Regions from separate parts of the Rhodoplanes sp. P11 genome, predicted to be linked through region 2. Evidence: predicted binding sites of a transcription regulator. Region 2 holds the regulator's gene; each other region holds the start of a gene.

The links. The regulator PhoB, encoded in region 2, activates phosphate uptake and scavenging genes when phosphate is short. The targets are predictions, from matches to a motif close to TGTCATNNANCTGTCAT.
Region 1: the regulator PhoB is predicted to act here: its motif matches at 2,215-2,231, upstream of phnC (phosphonate ABC transporter ATP-binding protein).
Region 3: the regulator PhoB is predicted to act here: its motif matches at 2,674-2,690, upstream of ACFQUV_RS21775 (ceramide glucosyltransferase).
Region 4: the regulator PhoB is predicted to act here: its motif matches at 1,169-1,185, upstream of ppk2 (polyphosphate kinase 2).

The regions. Positions count from the first base shown of each region.
Region 1 covers NZ_CAXWGY010000012.1:130,779-134,866, forward strand. The annotation lists gene phnE (phosphonate ABC transporter, permease protein PhnE) at 1-191, opposite strand, end outside; gene phnD (phosphonate ABC transporter substrate-binding protein) at 260-1,195, opposite strand; gene phnC (phosphonate ABC transporter ATP-binding protein) at 1,256-2,071, opposite strand; gene ACFQUV_RS09870 (chloramphenicol acetyltransferase) at 2,362-3,027, shown strand; gene ACFQUV_RS09875 (alpha-D-ribose 1-methylphosphonate 5-triphosphate diphosphatase) at 3,024-4,088, shown strand, end outside.
Region 2 covers NZ_CAXWGY010000016.1:595,858-599,945, forward strand. The annotation lists gene pstB (phosphate ABC transporter ATP-binding protein PstB) at 1-599, shown strand, start outside; gene phoU (phosphate signaling complex protein PhoU) at 676-1,389, shown strand; gene phoB (phosphate regulon transcriptional regulator PhoB) at 1,448-2,149, shown strand; gene ACFQUV_RS14470 (hypothetical protein) at 2,243-2,860, shown strand; gene ACFQUV_RS14475 (hypothetical protein) at 3,016-3,249, shown strand; gene ACFQUV_RS14480 (TolC family protein) at 3,246-4,088, shown strand, end outside.
Region 3 covers NZ_CAXWGY010000020.1:22,234-26,321, reverse strand. The annotation lists gene ACFQUV_RS21785 (SDR family oxidoreductase) at 1-755, opposite strand, end outside; gene ACFQUV_RS21780 (hypothetical protein) at 856-1,356, opposite strand; gene ACFQUV_RS21775 (ceramide glucosyltransferase) at 1,467-2,651, opposite strand; gene ACFQUV_RS21770 (UDP-2,3-diacylglucosamine diphosphatase) at 2,783-3,580, shown strand; gene ACFQUV_RS21765 (class I SAM-dependent methyltransferase) at 3,721-4,088, shown strand, end outside.
Region 4 covers NZ_CAXWGY010000021.1:380,534-384,621, reverse strand. The annotation lists gene guaB (IMP dehydrogenase) at 1-1,032, shown strand, start outside; gene ppk2 (polyphosphate kinase 2) at 1,249-2,244, shown strand; gene ACFQUV_RS24565 (hypothetical protein) at 2,333-2,515, opposite strand; gene ACFQUV_RS24560 (amidase) at 2,856-4,052, opposite strand.

The DNA.
Region 1 (4,088 bases), on a different contig from region 2:
GGCAGCCGGTGGGCATTCGCCGCGAGCGTGCCGAGATCGACCTCGCCGCCGATGCCGGCCAGCACGACGGCGCCGGCCAGCAGCACGGCGCCGAGTGCGAGCCGCATGCGCTTGGCCGCGACGGCCTCGCGATAGCGGGCGAGAAGCTGCGCCGCCTGTTCGGGCGGCAGGCGAACCACGGTGGAGACCATGACGGAAACCGATGGACGAAAGCCCGGGGGCGGCGGGCCACCCCCGGGCAGAGACCGAAGCGAGAGTGTCAGGACGAGCGCTTCTTCTTGCGCAGCGCGTCGACGAACTTGATGAGGTCGACGACCGGCTCGTACTCCTTGTGGGTGACAGCCTGGAAGGGCAGCTGCTTGCCGTCGTAGATGGCGTTGAACGCCGCCGGGTCCTTGGTGGCGACATCGAGCACCGCCGTGCGGATCGCCGCCTTCAGGTCGGGCGGCAGGCTCGTCAGATAGGCCATCGGCGAGTTCACGATCAGGTCGGATTTGAAGATGATGCGGAAGTCCTCGGCCTTGGCCATGTTCTTGCGGGCCATGCGCAGCAGGTTCGATTCCTTCTCGTCGTTCCACCAGTTGAAGGCGGCGTCGCAGGTGCCCTGCTGCACGCCGATCACCGCGTTCTCGTGGCTGCCCGCATAGACGATCTTGCCGAAGAACGCCTCCGGATCGATGCCCATCTTGTCCATGGCGTAGCGCGGCACGTTGTTGCCGGAGGTCGAGTTGGGATCGACGAGGCAGAGATTCTTGCCCTTGAGATCCTGGATCGCCTTGTAGGGCGCATCGGCCTTCACGTAGAGCACCGAGTAGTAGCCCTTGGTGCCGTCGGCGCTGACCTCGATGGCGAAGGGCTCGACCTGGGCGCCGGTGAGATAGGCGCGCGCATAGGACGCCGGGCCGTACATGGCGATGTGGATATTGCCGGCGCGCTGGCCCTCGACCACGGCGGCGTAGTCGTTGGCGATGCGCAGCGTCACCTTCATGCCGAGCTGCTTCGACAGGTAGTTGACGAACGGCGTCCAGCGGTCGGTGGTGCCGGAGGCGTTCTCGTCCGGGATCTTGGCGAACACCAGCTCCGGATAGCGGGCCTTGTAGTCCTGCGCCTGCACGGTGCCGGCGAGCGACAGAGCGCCGGCGAGAACGGCGCCGGCCGCGAGGGCTCCGGCCACGAGGGTGCGACGGTCGAGCATCGGGTCTCTCCTGCTGAAGACGGGTCTTTTCTGTTTGATGGGCGGCGGACGCCGCCGCGGTCAGGCGGCGGCGGCTTCGCCGAGCGCCGCCGCGGGCAGCCGCGGACGCGGCGCCGCATGGACGCCGTCGGCGATCTGCTCGGAATCGAGGCCGTAGATGTCGCGGGCGATCGCGTCGGTGAGGTGCTCGGGCGCGCCGTCGAACACGATGCGGCCCGCCGCCATGCCGATCAGCCGGTCGCAATAGGTGCGGGCGAGGTCGAGCGAGTGCAGGTTGCACATCACGGTGATGCCGTAGTGCTTGTTGATGCGCAGCAGCGCGTCCATGACGACGCGAGTGTTGCGCGGATCGAGCGAGGCGATCGGCTCGTCGGCGAGAATCAGCTCGGGCTCCTGCACCAGCGCGCGCGCGATGGCGACGCGCTGCTGCTGGCCGCCGGAGAGGTGCTCGGCGCGCTGCGCCGCGAGCCCGGCGATGTCGAACTGCTCGAGGGCCGCGAGCGCGATCACCTTGTCGTCCTCCGGCCACAGGCCGGCGAGCGAGCGCCAGGCCGGCACGGTGGCGACGCGCCCCATCAGCACATTGGTGAGAACGTCGAGCCGACCGACGAGGTTGAACTGCTGGAAGATCATGGCGGCGCGGCGCCGCCAGCGGCGCAGCTCGGCGCCCGACAGCGCCGTCACATCCTCGCCGGCGAACCGGATGCGGCCCTCGCTGGGGTCGACCAGGCGGTTGATCATCCGCAGCAGCGTCGACTTGCCGGCGCCCGAGGGACCGATCACGCCGACGAACGAGCCGCGCTCCACCACGAACGAGGCATCCGCCACCGCGCGATGATTTCCGAAACGACGCGACAATCCTTCGACGTGGAGCATGGGCAGGTTCCTTTCGGAGCCATGCCTAGCGCCGCTGCTCGACAGTCGTGTGACAGCCGCGCGACGATCGACCGATCTTCGGCGCAATGGTGGCGCGTGCGGCGATCTGTCCGGCGCGCAGCGTCCTCGCGCCGTCCCTTCCTTGTCATCGAACCGACATCGTCGTGTCATCGAACCGTGTGCAGCGATGGCGTCCCGCTCACTGGACTCGATCTCTCATGCCCCAGCCGCTCGCGACCACGCCGCCCGTTACCACGCCGCCTGCGACCACGCCGCCCGCCACCAAGAAGATGCTCTCGACGACGCCCCTCGTGCATCCCACCGCCGAGCTGACCGACGCGCGCCTCGGCGCCTACACCGAGGTGGCGGCACGCACCAAGTTGCTGGAGACGAGCCTCGACGATTACTCCTATGTGATGAACGACAGCGACATCGCGTATGCGACCATCGGCAAGTTCTGCTCCATCGCGGCGATGACCCGCATCAACCCCGGCAACCACCCGATGCACCGCGCCAGCCAGTCGCACTTCACCTACCGGGCCAGCGCCTACTTCCCGGGCGAGACCGACGACGCCGCGCTGTTCGCGTGGCGGCGCTCGCATCAGGTGACCATCGGGCACGACGTGTGGATCGGCCATGCCGCCATCGTGCTGGCGGGGCGAAACATCGGCACCGGCGCCGTGGTGGCGGCCGGCGCGATCGTCACCAAGGACGTGCCCGACTACACCATCGTGGCCGGCAATCCGGCCCGTATCGTCCGCCGGCGCTTCTCCGAGGAGATCGCTGCGCGGCTGCACCGCCTCGCCTGGTGGGACTGGAGCCCCGCACGGCTGCGCGCTGCGCTGCCGGACTTCCAGACGCTCGCGATCGAGGCGTTCCTCGATAAGCACGAGGCCGACACCACGGCGGCCGCGCCGACCCGCGCGGTCGCGGCGAGCGCGGCGACCGCGCCATGAGCGGGATCGACAGCAGGCGCAGCGGCGGCGTGCGGATCGAGGGCGGCCGCGTCCTCGCCGACGGCGCTCTCGTCGCCGCCCCGGTGGCAGCGGCGGCGTCCGGCCTGGTGGCGCCGGCGCGCGGCGACGAGCCCTGCGTGCTCGATGCCGACGGCCTCCTGGTCCTCCCCGGCATTGTCGACATTCACGGCGACGCCTTCGAGCGTCAGCTCATGCCGCGGCCCGGCGTCGACTTTCCGATCGACCTGGCGCTCGCCGAAAGCGATCGCCAGGCGATCGCCAACGGCATCACCACGGTGTTCCACGGGATCACCTGGTCGTGGGAGCCAGGCCTGCGCGGTCCCGAGAACGCCGTCCGGCTGCTCGCGGCGGTGGAGCGGCTGCGGCCGCAGCTCTGCGCCGACACCCGCCTTCACCTCCGCCACGAGATCTTCAATCTCGACGCCGAGCCGACCCTGGTGGAGTGGATGGCGGCGGGACGCATCGACGTGCTCGCCTTCAACGACCACATGACCCTGACGGTGGAGGCGGCCGGCCGCCGCAGGAGCCTCGACCGCATGGTCGAGCGGTCGGGCCTCTCGCACGATGCGTTCTGCCGGCTCGCCGACGACGTGGCTCGACGGCGCGACGCGGTGCCCGCCTCGGTGGCGCGGCTCGCCGCCGCCGCCCGTGCCCATGGCGTGCCGATGCTGTCGCACGACGACACCAGCCCGGCCCAGCGCGCCCACTACCGCGCGCTCGGCTGCCGCATCGCCGAGTTCCCGACCACGCTGGAGACCGCCGAGGCCGCCGCCGCGGCCGGCGACGCCATCGTGTTCGGCGCCCCCAATGTGGTGCGCGGCGGCAGCCACACCGGTTGGACGAAGGCGTCCGACATGGTGGCGCGTGGGCTGTGCTCGGTGCTCGCCTCGGACTATTACTATCCGGCGCCGCTGGTCGCCGCGTTCCGCCTCGCCGCCGACGGCGTCGCGCCGTTGGCGCGAGCCTGGTCGCTGGTCTCCGAGGCTGCCGCCGCGGCGGTCGGCCTCGCCGATCGCGGCCGGCTCGCGCCCGGCCTGCGC
Region 2 (4,088 bases):
TCTACGACCTCTACCCGAACCAGCGGGCCGAGGGCGAGGTGCTGCTCGACGGCAACAACATCCTGGACGCCAAGCAGGACCTCAACCTGCTGCGAGCGCGCGTCGGGATGGTGTTCCAGAAGCCGACGCCGTTCCCGATGTCGATCTACGAGAACATCGCCTTCGGCATCCGACTCTACGAGCCGCTGCCGAAATCCGAGATGGACGGCCGCGTCGAGCAGGCGCTCAAGCGCGCCGCCCTGTGGAACGAGGTGAAGGACAAGCTTTCGGCCAACGGGCTCAGCCTCTCGGGCGGCCAGCAGCAGCGCCTGTGCATCGCCCGTACGGTCGCGGTGCAGCCGGAGGTGATCCTGCTCGATGAGCCCTGCTCGGCTCTCGACCCGATCTCGACCGCCAAGATCGAGGAGCTGATCGACGAGCTGAAGACCGACTACACGATCGCCATCGTGACCCACAACATGCAGCAGGCGGCCCGCGTCTCCGACTACACGGCGTTCATGTATCTCGGCGAGCTGGTCGAGTTCGACACCACCAGCAAGATGTTCACCTCGCCGGTCGACCCGCGGACCCAGGACTACATCACCGGACGGTTCGGCTGACCGCCGCTCCCACCGGCCCCGCCCCGACCCGGTTCCCGACACCGCGTCCCGGCCAAGATCAGGAAGGGTGACGTCCATGATGGACCACACGCACAAGGCGTTCGACAGCGACCTGCAAGAGCTCGGCCGCATGGTCGCCGAGATGGGCGGGCTCGCCGAGCAGCAGATCGTCGACGCCGTCGACGCGCTGTCGCGCCGCGACCTCACCGTGGCCCAGCGTGTCATCGCCGGCGACACCCGCATCGACGTCCTCCAGCGCGAGGTCGAGGCGCGGGCGATCCTCACCATCGCGCGCCGGCAGCCGATGGCGGTCGACCTGCGCGAGGTGGTCGGCTCGCTGCGGATCTCCAACGACCTCGAGCGGATCGGCGATCTCGCCAAGAACATCGCCAAGCGGGTGGTGGCGCTCGACAGCGAGTTCCTCACCCAGAAGGTGATGCGCGGCGTCGAGCACATGACCGAGCTGGTGCTGTCGCAGATCAAGGACGTGCTCGACGCCTATGCGCGCCGCGACCTCGCCAAGGCGATCGGCGTGTGGCGGGCCGACGAGGGCGTCGACGCCGTCAACAACTCGCTGTTCCGCGAGCTCCTGACCTACATGATGGAGGACCCGCGCAACATCGGCATCTGCATCCACCTCCTGTTCTGCGCCAAGAACATCGAGCGGATGGGCGACCACGCCACCAACATCGCCGAGACGGTCTACTACATGATCGAGGGCCGCGCCCTCGCCGACGAGCGGCCGAAGGGCGACACCACGTCCAGCACCGTGGTGCCGTTCGACGCCTGACCCCGTCACCGTCGCGCGCCTCGTCGCGACGGCGATCCCCCGAGAGGAACCACATCGGATGGCCGCACGAATCCTGATCGTCGAGGACGAGGAGCCGCTGACGCTGCTGCTGCGCTACAACCTCGAGGCCGAAGGCTATGCGGTCGACGCCGCCGGACGCGGCGACGACGCCGATCTCCGCCTCAAGGAGAACCCGCCCGATCTCGCCATCGTCGACTGGATGCTGCCGGGCCTGTCGGGCATCGAGCTGATCCGCCGGCTGCGCGGGCGCACCGAGACCCAGCAGCTCCCGGTCATCATGCTGACGGCGCGCGGCGAGGAGGGCGAGCGGGTGCGCGGCCTCGCCACCGGGGCCGACGACTACATCGTCAAGCCGTTCTCGGTGCCCGAGCTGATCGCCCGCATCCGGGCGCTGCTGCGCCGCACCAAGCCGGAGCGCGTCGCCTCGGTGCTCGTCGCCGGCGACATCGAGCTCAACCGCGAGAAGAAGCGGGTGTCGCGCGGCGGGCGCGACGTGCCGCTCGGACCGACCGAGTTCCGCCTGCTGGAATTCCTGATGGAGAATCCCGGCCGCGTGTTCTCGCGCGAGCAGCTTCTCGATCGGGTGTGGGGCCGCGACGTCTACATCGACGAGCGCACCGTCGACGTCCATGTCGGCCGCCTGCGCAAGGCGCTCAACCGGGGCCAGCGCTCCGACCCGATCCGCACCGTGCGCGGTGCCGGCTACGCGCTCAACGACCGCTACGGTGCGGACGCCTGATCGGCACGCTGTGCAATGCAGCGGGCTGTCGCCGGACAGGCGCGTCGACGTGAGAAACGGCAAGATCGCACCCGGCCCGGTGCTCAAGCACCTGTGCGTGTTGTCTCCACGCGACACCGCGCCGGGACCTCGCAGCAATCGACGCCGTTCGTCTTGCCTCCGGGGGCGCAATCCGTATATTCACTTAACATGATGCGACGCGCTTATCCCGGCTTCGTGCTCGTCACGTTGCTCGCCGTTGTCACGGCGGGCCTGGGATGGGCATTGTCGGCCCAGGAGCTGCCGACCGGCATCATCAGGACCGGCATGACCATCGGCGTCGCCGCCCATCATCATGTGAATACGACGTCGCATCATGCTCGGCACTCGCATGCCGGGCAGACGCTGTCCGATCGTGACGAGTCCGGCACGCATTCCGGAGATGCGCAGGAGCACGATAGCGAGGACGGCCTCCAGCGTTCCGCCTCGGCAGCGTTGTCGTGTCACGCGACAGCCGACGCAGCCGGCGGCTGCGACCCGGCGGCCCCGCACAGCACGCCGAACGGCCCCTGCTGCGGCGCCGCCACCTGTCATGCGACGCTCCCGCCCGTCGTTCCGGTCACGGCCATGATGCTGCTGACCGCTGCTGCCGATCCGTCACCGCCCGACCTCGGCTTCGAAAAGTCGCTCGCGGTGCGCCTCGATCGTCCGCCGAGATCGACCGACTGCTAGTCGCCGTCCGCCCCGTCGGGGCGACGCGACCATCGGCTCCGCTCTCCCTGTCCGTTCTCGGGTTGTCCGCCGGCTCCGGCGACGATGCGGCTCGCATCGTTGCCGGCGCGCCCCCGGATGTCCGGTGACCGGGACCGACATCGAGGTTGCTTTCCATGAAGATCGCCGTGCTGGCCGCACTGTCGGCCATCCTGTCCGCATGCTCGGTCCCTCCCCCGATGGCGGTGGGGCTCGATCCTGCCGATCCCGACGTGCCGGTGGCGCCGACACGCTATCGGTCGGTGACGGCCGGCACCGTCGACTACCGTCCGATCGACCCGAAGCCCTGGGCGGAGCAGAACCAGCAGGTCGCACCGAAGCCGAAGTCCGGAGCGGGAGGCCACCGATGACGCCGGCCGCTCGCATGGTCGGCCCCCGGCCGACGCCGCCGCGGCGGCTCGTCGCCCTCGTGCTCGCATCGAGCACCCTCGGCGGCTGCGTCTACTTCTCGCCCGACGGGGCCATGGGGCCGGTCGCCGGACGGGTCGGCCAGTCGATCGGCATGGAGGCCGTCAAGATCGACTCGCCGGCGGCGGCCGCCTACGCCCGCTCGCGTGTGGACGCCCTGCTGAGCCGGCCGCTGGATGCCGACCGCGCGGTCCAGATCGCGCTGCTCAACAATCGCGGCCTGCAAACCGCCTACAACGCACTCGGCGTCTCCGAGGCCGAGTTCGTGCAGGCGAGCCTGCCGCCGAACCCGGCGTTCGGCTTCAGCCGCACCACCACCGGCAGCGAGCTGGAGATCGAGCGCCGCGTGGTCGCCAACGTGCTGGCGCTGATCACCCTGCCGCTGCGCACCGAGATCGCCCGTTCGCAGTTCGAGGCCGATCGCCAGCGCGCCATCGAGGCGACCTTTCGGCTCGCCGCCGAGACGCGGCGGGCCTACTACCGGGCGGTCGCCGCCCGCGAGACGGTGACGTTCCTGGAGCAGGCGCGTCTGTCCGCCGATGCGGCCGCCGACCTGATGCGCAAGCTGGGCGGGACCGGCGAGGCCAAGAAGCTCGATCAGGCCCGTGCCGGCGCCTTCTATGCCGAGGTGTCAAATGCACTCGCCCAGGCGCGGCTGCGGGCCGGCACCGAGCGCGAGGCGCTGACGCGGCTGATGGGTCTGTGGGGCTCCGATCTGGACTTCCGGCTGCCCGGCCGCCTGCCGGCTATGCCGCGAATCCAGACTGTCCAGCAGGCCGAG
Region 3 (4,088 bases), on a different contig from region 2:
CCGTCGATCAGGATGTTCTGGCCGGTGATGTAGCCGGCATGCACCGAGCAGAGGAACGCGCAGGCGGCGCCGAACTCGTCGGGATCGCCGAGGCGGCGTGCCGGCACGGCGGCGAGACGCTCCGCCGCCACCGCCTCGATGTCGACGCCGCGCGTCTGCGCGGTCGTCGCCAGCATGGCTGCCAGCCGGTCGGTGGCGAACACGCCCGGCAGCAGCCCGTTGATGGTCACGCCGTCGGCGGCGACGCTGCGCGCCACGCCCGCCATGAAGGCGGTGAGCCCGGCGCGCGCCCCGGAGGAGAGATCGAGCCCCGGCAGCGGCATCTTCACCGAGCCCGACGTGATGTTGACGATGCGGCCGAAGCGGCGCGCCCGCATGCCGTCGATCACCTTCTGGGTCAGCTCGATCGCCGCCACCATGTTGGCGACCACGCCGGCCAGGATGTCGTCGCGGCCGAGCGAGCGGAAATCCCGGAAGGGTGGCCCGGCATTGTTGTTGACCAGGATGTCCGGGGCCGGGCATGCCTCCAGCAGCGCCGCCTGGCCCTCCGGGGTGGCGACGTCGCCCACAACCGGAATCACCGCGGCCCGCGTGCTCTCCGCGATGGCGACCGCGGTCGCGGTCAGCCGCTCGCGATCGCGCCCGTTGATCACCACGGTGCAGCCCGCCTCGGCGAGCTTCTGGGCGCAGGCGCGCCCGAGCCCGCGGCTCGACGCGCAGACGATGGCCGAGCGGCCGGCGATGCCGAGGTCCATGCGGAACTCCCGTGTATCCAGGCGAGGGTTCGCCTCGATACCAGCCGGGCGCCCGTCTGCCCAGCCGCAGCCGTCCGTTCGTCGGCCGTCGTTGTCGGTGTCAGCGTGTCGAGCCGCTGCCGCCGCCGCTCGTGCCGCCGCTGTTGGGCATGCCGTTCATGATGTCGGGCGTGGCCATGCCGTTCGGAGACGGTGTCGAGGTGCCGGCCCCGCGGGCTGTGGACCCGCCCGGCAGGTTCGGCCCCGGCACCGAGGAGCCGGTGGTTTCTCTGCCGCTCGGCGTCGTCGCGGTGCCCTGGCTGTTGAGGCCCTGGCCCGGATGGGCGGGGCCGGGCGCGATCGGCGTGCCGCCGGTGGAGACCGAGCCGGTCGAGCCGACGCCGGCATTCGGGGTGCCGGTCGGCGCCACCCCCGAGCTGCCCGAGCCGGTGCCGGTCGCGGCCGAGCCGCCGCCCGCGGCGGCTCCTCCCGCCGCTCCTCCGGCGGCGCCGCCGCCCCCCGCCCCGCCGCCGCTCTGCGCCATGGCGAGCGTCGCGGCCCCCGACAGCAGCACAGCCGCCAGCAGGGTGCGGGTGGTGCGCTTGATTCGTTGGTCGTGCATGCTCGACTCCCGATGATCGTGTGGTCTGGTCATCGGGGCCAAGTCGGCGCGTCCGCGGGAGGTTCCGCCATCGGGGCGGTGATCGCCCGACGGAGGTGGCTAGTGGTCGCTCAGGCGGCCGGGTTGTCGGCCTCGACCCGCATGGCGTTGCCGCGCCATTCGAACGACGAGCCGAGCAGGCCGTCGAGCCACAGGGCCGGCAGCATCAGGTCGCGCACCAAGGCATGCACCGGGTACCACGGCGACAGCGTCCATCCGGCGATGCGGGCGAGCACCGCCTCGGCGCCGTACCAGGCGAGCAGGAACAGCAGCACCAGCGGCAGTATCGGACCGCCGAGCGCGTGGACCGCGACCGCGAACGAGACCGTCGGCACCAGTGCGCCGGTGAGGATCTCCGGCAGGAACCAGTGCGGGAAGCAGGCGCGCCGCAGCCGCGCCCACCGCGACTGGCGTCGCCACACCTCCCGGGCGCCACGGCGCCCGAGCGGCTGCTCGAACGGCCCGTCGACCAGCCGCACCCGCAGGCCGGCGGCCCGCACCAGCTTGGTCGAGGCGGCGTCCTCGGCCACGTCGGCGCCGAGCGCCTTGATGCCGCCGCCGGCCTCCAGCACGTCGCGTCGCCAGAACAGCGTCTTGCCCTGGGCGAAGCCGAACCCGATGCTGTCGGCGACGTACTGGGCGCGTGCCTGATAGGTGTTGAGGAAGGCGCATTCGACCTCGGCCCAGAAGCCGTCGGGCCGGCTGCCGATCGGTGGCGCGCAGACGAGCCCGGTGCCGCGCCCGCGTCCGCTGGCGGGCTGCCGCCCGCTGGCGGGCTGCCGCCCGCTGGCGGGCTGCCAGGCGGCCAGCAGGCGCTGGAGATAGTCGGGCGGCATCAGCACGTTGGAATCCGCGATGGCGATCCAGTCGTGGGCGGCCGCCTGCCAGCCCTTGACGCAGTTGTTGAGCTTGGGGTTGCGGCTCACCGGATCGTTGCCGACGAGCAGCCGCGCCCGCACCTGCGGGTGACGCGCCATCAGCTCGTCCACCACCGGGATCACCGGGTCGGCCGGCGAGGCGACGCAGAGCACGATCTCGTAGTCCGGATAGTCGAGCCGGAAGGTCGAGCCGAGCGTCTCCGCGACGAAGTTCTCGATGTCGCAGACCGGCCGCACGATGGTGATCGGCGGCGCGTCGGCGGGCGGGGCGACGTGATCACGCCGTGCGCGGCAGCGAACCGCCGCGATCGCGACGCTGGCGACATGAACGGCGGCGGTGAGGCCGCACACGGTGATGGCGATGTCCACGGGTGTCATAGCCCGCGACTACATCGACGGCGTGACGGTGCCGTGACAGGCGCCGCCGCGTCCCCTCGTGCGTCATCGAACCGCAACAGGAGTCTGTCAGAACGCCGGCCATGTTGGATGATCATTGACGGGAGCAGCGCGTGACGGAGAGCGATTCGAGGCGATTCCGTACGCTTTTCATTTCAGACGTTCATCTCGGTACCCGTGGCTGCCAGGCGGACAAGCTTCTCGATTTCCTCCGCTGCCACGAGGCCGACACGGTCTATCTGGTCGGCGACATCGTCGACGGCTGGCATCTGAAGTCGAGCTGGTACTGGCCGCAGTCGCACAACGACGTGATCCAGAAGCTGCTGCGCAAGGGCCGCAAGGGCGCCCGCATCGTCTATGTGCCGGGCAATCACGACGAGTTCCTGCGCGACTATTACGGCACTCATTTCGGCGGCATCGAGGTGGTGGAGCACGCCATCCACATCTCGCCGACGGGGCGCCGCTTCCTCGTGATCCACGGCGACCTGTTCGATTTCGTCATCTCGCAGGCACGCTGGCTCGCCCTGCTCGGCGACAAGGCGTACGACGCCGCCATCACGATCAACCGTCTGGTCAACGGGATGATGCGGCGGCTCGGCTTCGGCTACTGGTCGTTCTCCAAATGGGCCAAGCTGAAGGTCAAGAACGCCGTCAACTACATCGGCGACTTCGAGAAGACGCTGGCCGCCGAGGCGCGGCACCACGCGGTCGACGGCGTCATCTGCGGCCACATCCATCACGCCGTGATGCACGAGCGCTTCGGCGTCCACTACGTCAACTGCGGCGACTGGGTGGAGAGCTGCACGGCGGTCGCCGAGCATTTCGACGGGCGGTTCGAGATCATCACCTGGACGGGCCGCGAGCTCAGCCGCGAGCCCGAGCCGGCGCCGATCGCCGCGCAGGCCGCCTAATCGGCACGCGCCGGTCGCGCTCGCCGCGGCCGGCGTCTGCGTGGCGCGTCTGCGTCGCGGCGCGTCTCGTCGTGCCGTGTCTCGATCGGCACTCCTCCTTTCATGCGAAGTCCCGCCGAAGCGGTGGTCCGGAGTCCTTCATGTCTGAGTCGCCATCAGGTTCGCCGCGTCTCGATGCCTATGCGGACCCCGACCGCCGCGTGATGGAGAAGGCGTATGCCCGCTGGGCGCCGCTCTACGACGTGGTCTGCGGTCCTATCTTCGAGAGCGGCCGGCGGGCCGCCGCCGCGGCGGCGCGCCGGGTCGGCGGCCGCATCCTGGAGGTCGGGGTCGGCACCGGCTTGTCGTTCGCTGACTACGACCACACGACCGCGGTGGTCGGCATCGACATGTCGGCCCCGATGGTGGCCAAGGCGCGGGCGCGGCTCGCCACCGGCCGCTTTCCGCACGTCGAGTCCGTGATGGTGATGGACGCGAGCGATCTCGCCTTCGCGGACGCCGCGTTCGA
Region 4 (4,088 bases), on a different contig from region 2:
GACCAGAAGGTGTCGGAGCTGATGACCAAGGAGCGCCTGGTGACGGTGCGCGAGGGCGTCAGCCAGTCGGAGGCGAAGCGGCTGCTGCATCAGTTCCGCATCGAAAAGCTGCTCGTCGTCGACGATCAGTACCGCTGCGTCGGCCTGATCACCGTGAAGGACATCGAGAAGGCGGTGGCCAACCCCAACGCCTGCAAGGACGCGCAGGGGCGGCTGCGGGTCGCCGCGGCCACCACGGTGGGCGACAGCGGCTTCGAGCGCACCGAGCAGCTGGTGGCGGCGGGCGTCGACCTGATCGTCGTCGACACCGCGCACGGCCATTCGCGCCACGTCCTCGCCCAGGTGGCGCGCATCAAGACGCTGTCGAACGCCGTGCAGGTCGCGGCCGGCAACATCGCCACCGCGGACGCCGCCAAGGCGCTGATCGACGCGGGCGCCGACGCCGTGAAGGTCGGCATCGGCCCGGGCTCGATCTGCACCACCCGGGTGGTGGCGGGTGTCGGCGTGCCGCAGCTCACCGCCATCATGGACGCCGTCGCGGTGGCCCGCGATGCCGGCGTCAAGGTGATCGCCGACGGCGGCATCAAGTATTCGGGCGATCTCGCCAAGGCGCTCGCGGCGGGTGCCGACTGCGCCATGATCGGCTCGCTCTTGGCCGGCACCGACGAGACGCCGGGCGAGGTGTTCCTGTATCAGGGCCGCTCCTACAAGACCTATCGCGGCATGGGCTCGGTGGGGGCGATGGCGCGCGGCTCGGCCGATCGCTACTTCCAGCAGGACATCAAGGACTCGCTCAAGCTGGTGCCGGAGGGAGTCGAGGGCCAGGTGCCCTACAAGGGCCCGGCCGGCGCGGTGCTGCATCAGCTCACCGGCGGCCTGCGCGCCGCCATGGGCTATGTCGGCGCCGCCACCCTGAAGGAGCTGCACGAGAAGGCGCAGTTCGTGAAGATCTCGTCGGCCGGCCTGCGCGAGAGCCACGTCCACGACGTCACCATCACGCGCGAGAGCCCGAACTACCCGACGCGGGTGTGAGATCGCGCCGCCCAGGCGGCAGCACGTCCGGCGGCTCGCCGCACCGCACGTTCCGCGTGTTCGGTCCGGGGGCTCGCCACCCGTCAGGGTGCGATTGCGGCCTCGCGCCGCATCGCCTTCGAGCGGCCGTCGGGCTCGTCATCGAACCGTCACATCCCCGATGCCACGGTCGCGTCCCATGGCGGCCGACGGCACGCAGGGACACGGAGCGAGACGATGAGCGACTCCAAGCGGGAGGATTCGAGGCCGAGCGATCGGCCGCGGGAGGATGCCGAGCACGACACCGGCGGCCGCGACGCCGGCAGCCGTGATACCGGCGGGCTGGACTGGCTCGACGCCGAGCTGGCCGACACCCTCGATGAAGACTACGAGCTTGAGCTCTCCGAGCCGGCGCTGTCGGAGGAGATCCGCAAGATCTACAAGCGGACCCATCCGCCGTCGATCGAGCGCCGCGAATACCTGCGCCACCTGATTCGCCTTCAGGCCGAGCTGATCAAGCTCCAGGACTGGGTCGCCTACACCAAGGCGAAGATCGTCGTGGTGTTCGAGGGACGCGACGCCGCCGGCAAGGGTGGCGTCATCAAGCGAATCACCCAGCGGCTCAATCCGCGCATCTGCCGCGTCGTCGCGCTGCCGGCGCCGACCGAGCGCGAGAAGTCGCAGTGGTATTTTCAGCGCTACGTCACCCACCTGCCGGCCGGCGGCGAGATCGTGCTGTTCGATCGCTCCTGGTACAATCGCGCCGGCGTCGAGCGGGTGATCGGCTTCGCCACCCCCGATCAGGTGGAGCAGTTCTTCCGCGACGTGCCCGAGTTCGAGCGCATGCTGGTGCGCTCCGGCATCATCCTGCTCAAGTACTGGTTCTCGATCACCGACGAGGAGCAGCAGATGCGCTTTCTCATGCGCATCCACGATCCGATGAAGCAGTGGAAGCTCAGCCCGATGGACCTGCAATCGCGGGTGCGCTGGGAGGACTACACCAAGGCCAAGGAGGACATGCTGTTCCGCACCAACATCCCCGAGGCGCCGTGGTACATCGTCGAGGGCAACGACAAGAAGCGGGCGCGGCTCAACTGCATCGACCATTTCCTGACGCGGATTCCCTACACCGAGGTGCCGCATCAGCCGATCGCGCTGCCTGAGCGGGTGTTCGATCCGAACTACGAGCGGCGCACGCTGCCGCCCGAGCTCTACGTCCCGCAGAAGTACTGATCGGGGTCGCCGAGCCCGGCCGAGCCGACGGAGGCGCGCCGCGCGAACGCGGCGCGGCAGCCGGCATGGGGCCGGCCTCGATGCGGGCTCAGATCAGGTCGTTGTCGACGCAGTATTGCAGGGCCGAGCGATCGGAGGCGGCGGAGGTGCCGCCGGTGCGGGCCGTTCGCCGGCCGGACCCGGCATGCTCGGCCGTTCGACGGCCGTGCTCGGTGGAAGGCACCGGGGCGGTCGTCTCGGTCTCGAACGAAGGGCGGTCCGGACGGGGCATGGATCGTCGTCTCCGTGGAGGCACGCAGGGCGGGCCGGGAGTGAGGGGCGTGCGGGCGGGCGCCCGCGGTGAGGCGCGGTGTTGGTGCCGCGCAGCGCGGTGGTGCCGCGCCGGTGTGGCATCAGTTGGATGTCTTCGGGGCCGAATTGGTTCGACATCCGCGGACGCGCGGACTGTCGACGAGGGCGGTTACGGGAGGGTTGATGAGGACCGCACTGCACCACCGCCCGCGATCACGAACACGCGAGCGCAAAATGCTGCCGGTGTGGCGCGCCGGCATCGCCCGGAGACGGACGCACCATCGCGACGGCGCGCCCGGTGTCCGACTTCGGCGTGTGGCTCAGCCGACCGCGCCCATGAACGGCGCCAGCCGCACCGCGAGATCGAGCAGCGCCTCGTCGCCGCCCGCCCAGCCGATAAACGACAACCCGACCGGGCAGCCCGCGATGGTGCCGACCGGCACGGTGAGCTGCGGCAGCCCGCCCATGCCGGCGATGCAGGTGAGCCGCATCACCCGCACCCGGAAGGATTCGAGCCCTTCGCCGGAGGCGTCGGTCATGGGCGCGATGCACGGGGCGGTCGGCAACACCAGCACGGTGCCGGGCTGCGCCACCCCCTCGATCCATTCGGCGGCGCGCCGCTTCACCGCGTAGGCCTCGGCCGCGTCCTCTTCCGAGACGGTGGCGGCGAACGCCATGCGGTCGCGCACGCCGGGGCCGAGGCGCGGCTGCCGGCTCTCGATGAACCCGCCATAGACCTGCCAGACCTCGCGGCCCTGGACGATGCGGAACGCCTCGCGCCAGGGGTCGAACCCGTCGGGCGCGATGGCGCCCGGAACGATGGGCGGCAGCCTGTCGGCCATCGCCGCGATCGCCTGCCGCAGCAGCGCCGCGATGTCCGGGTCGGCCTCCGCGAAGGCGTCGTCGAGCACGATTGCCTTGTCGATTCCCGTCGGCACCGCCCGGCCGCCGAGCAGGACCGGGCCGACCGCCCGGAACACGCCTGGAGTGGCTGCCATCCAGCCGCCGACATCGAACGAGGGCGCCATCGCCATCGCGCCGGTCATGTCGATTCGGCCATGGGTCGGGCGCAGGCCGTAGAGGCCGCAGAACGCGGCGGGGATGCGCACCGAGCCGCCGGTGTCGCTGCCGATGGCGACATCGCAGGTGCCCGATGCGGCGGCCGAGGCCGAGCCGGCCGACGAGCCGCCCGGCATGCGGCCGGCCGCGCGCGGGTTCACGGGCGTGCCGTAATGGGCATTGGCCCCGGTGACGCTGAAGAAGAACTCGTCGCAGACCGTCTTGCCCATGATGGTGGCGCCGGCGGCGAGGAGCTTCGCCACCACGGCCGCATGGGTGGCGGCCGGCGGATGCGCTGCCAGCCAGTCGGGACTGCCGCCGCCGGTCGGTGCCCCGGCGATGTCGTACATGTCCTTGACGGCCACTGTCAGGCCGGCGAGCGGCCCGGCCGGGGCTCCGGTGACGGGCGCGTCGAGATCGTGCGGCACGAAGGCGGAGCGGAACGTCGCGGTCGGCATGGCGGGGACTTCGTGGTTGGGCCGCGAGGAGGGCCG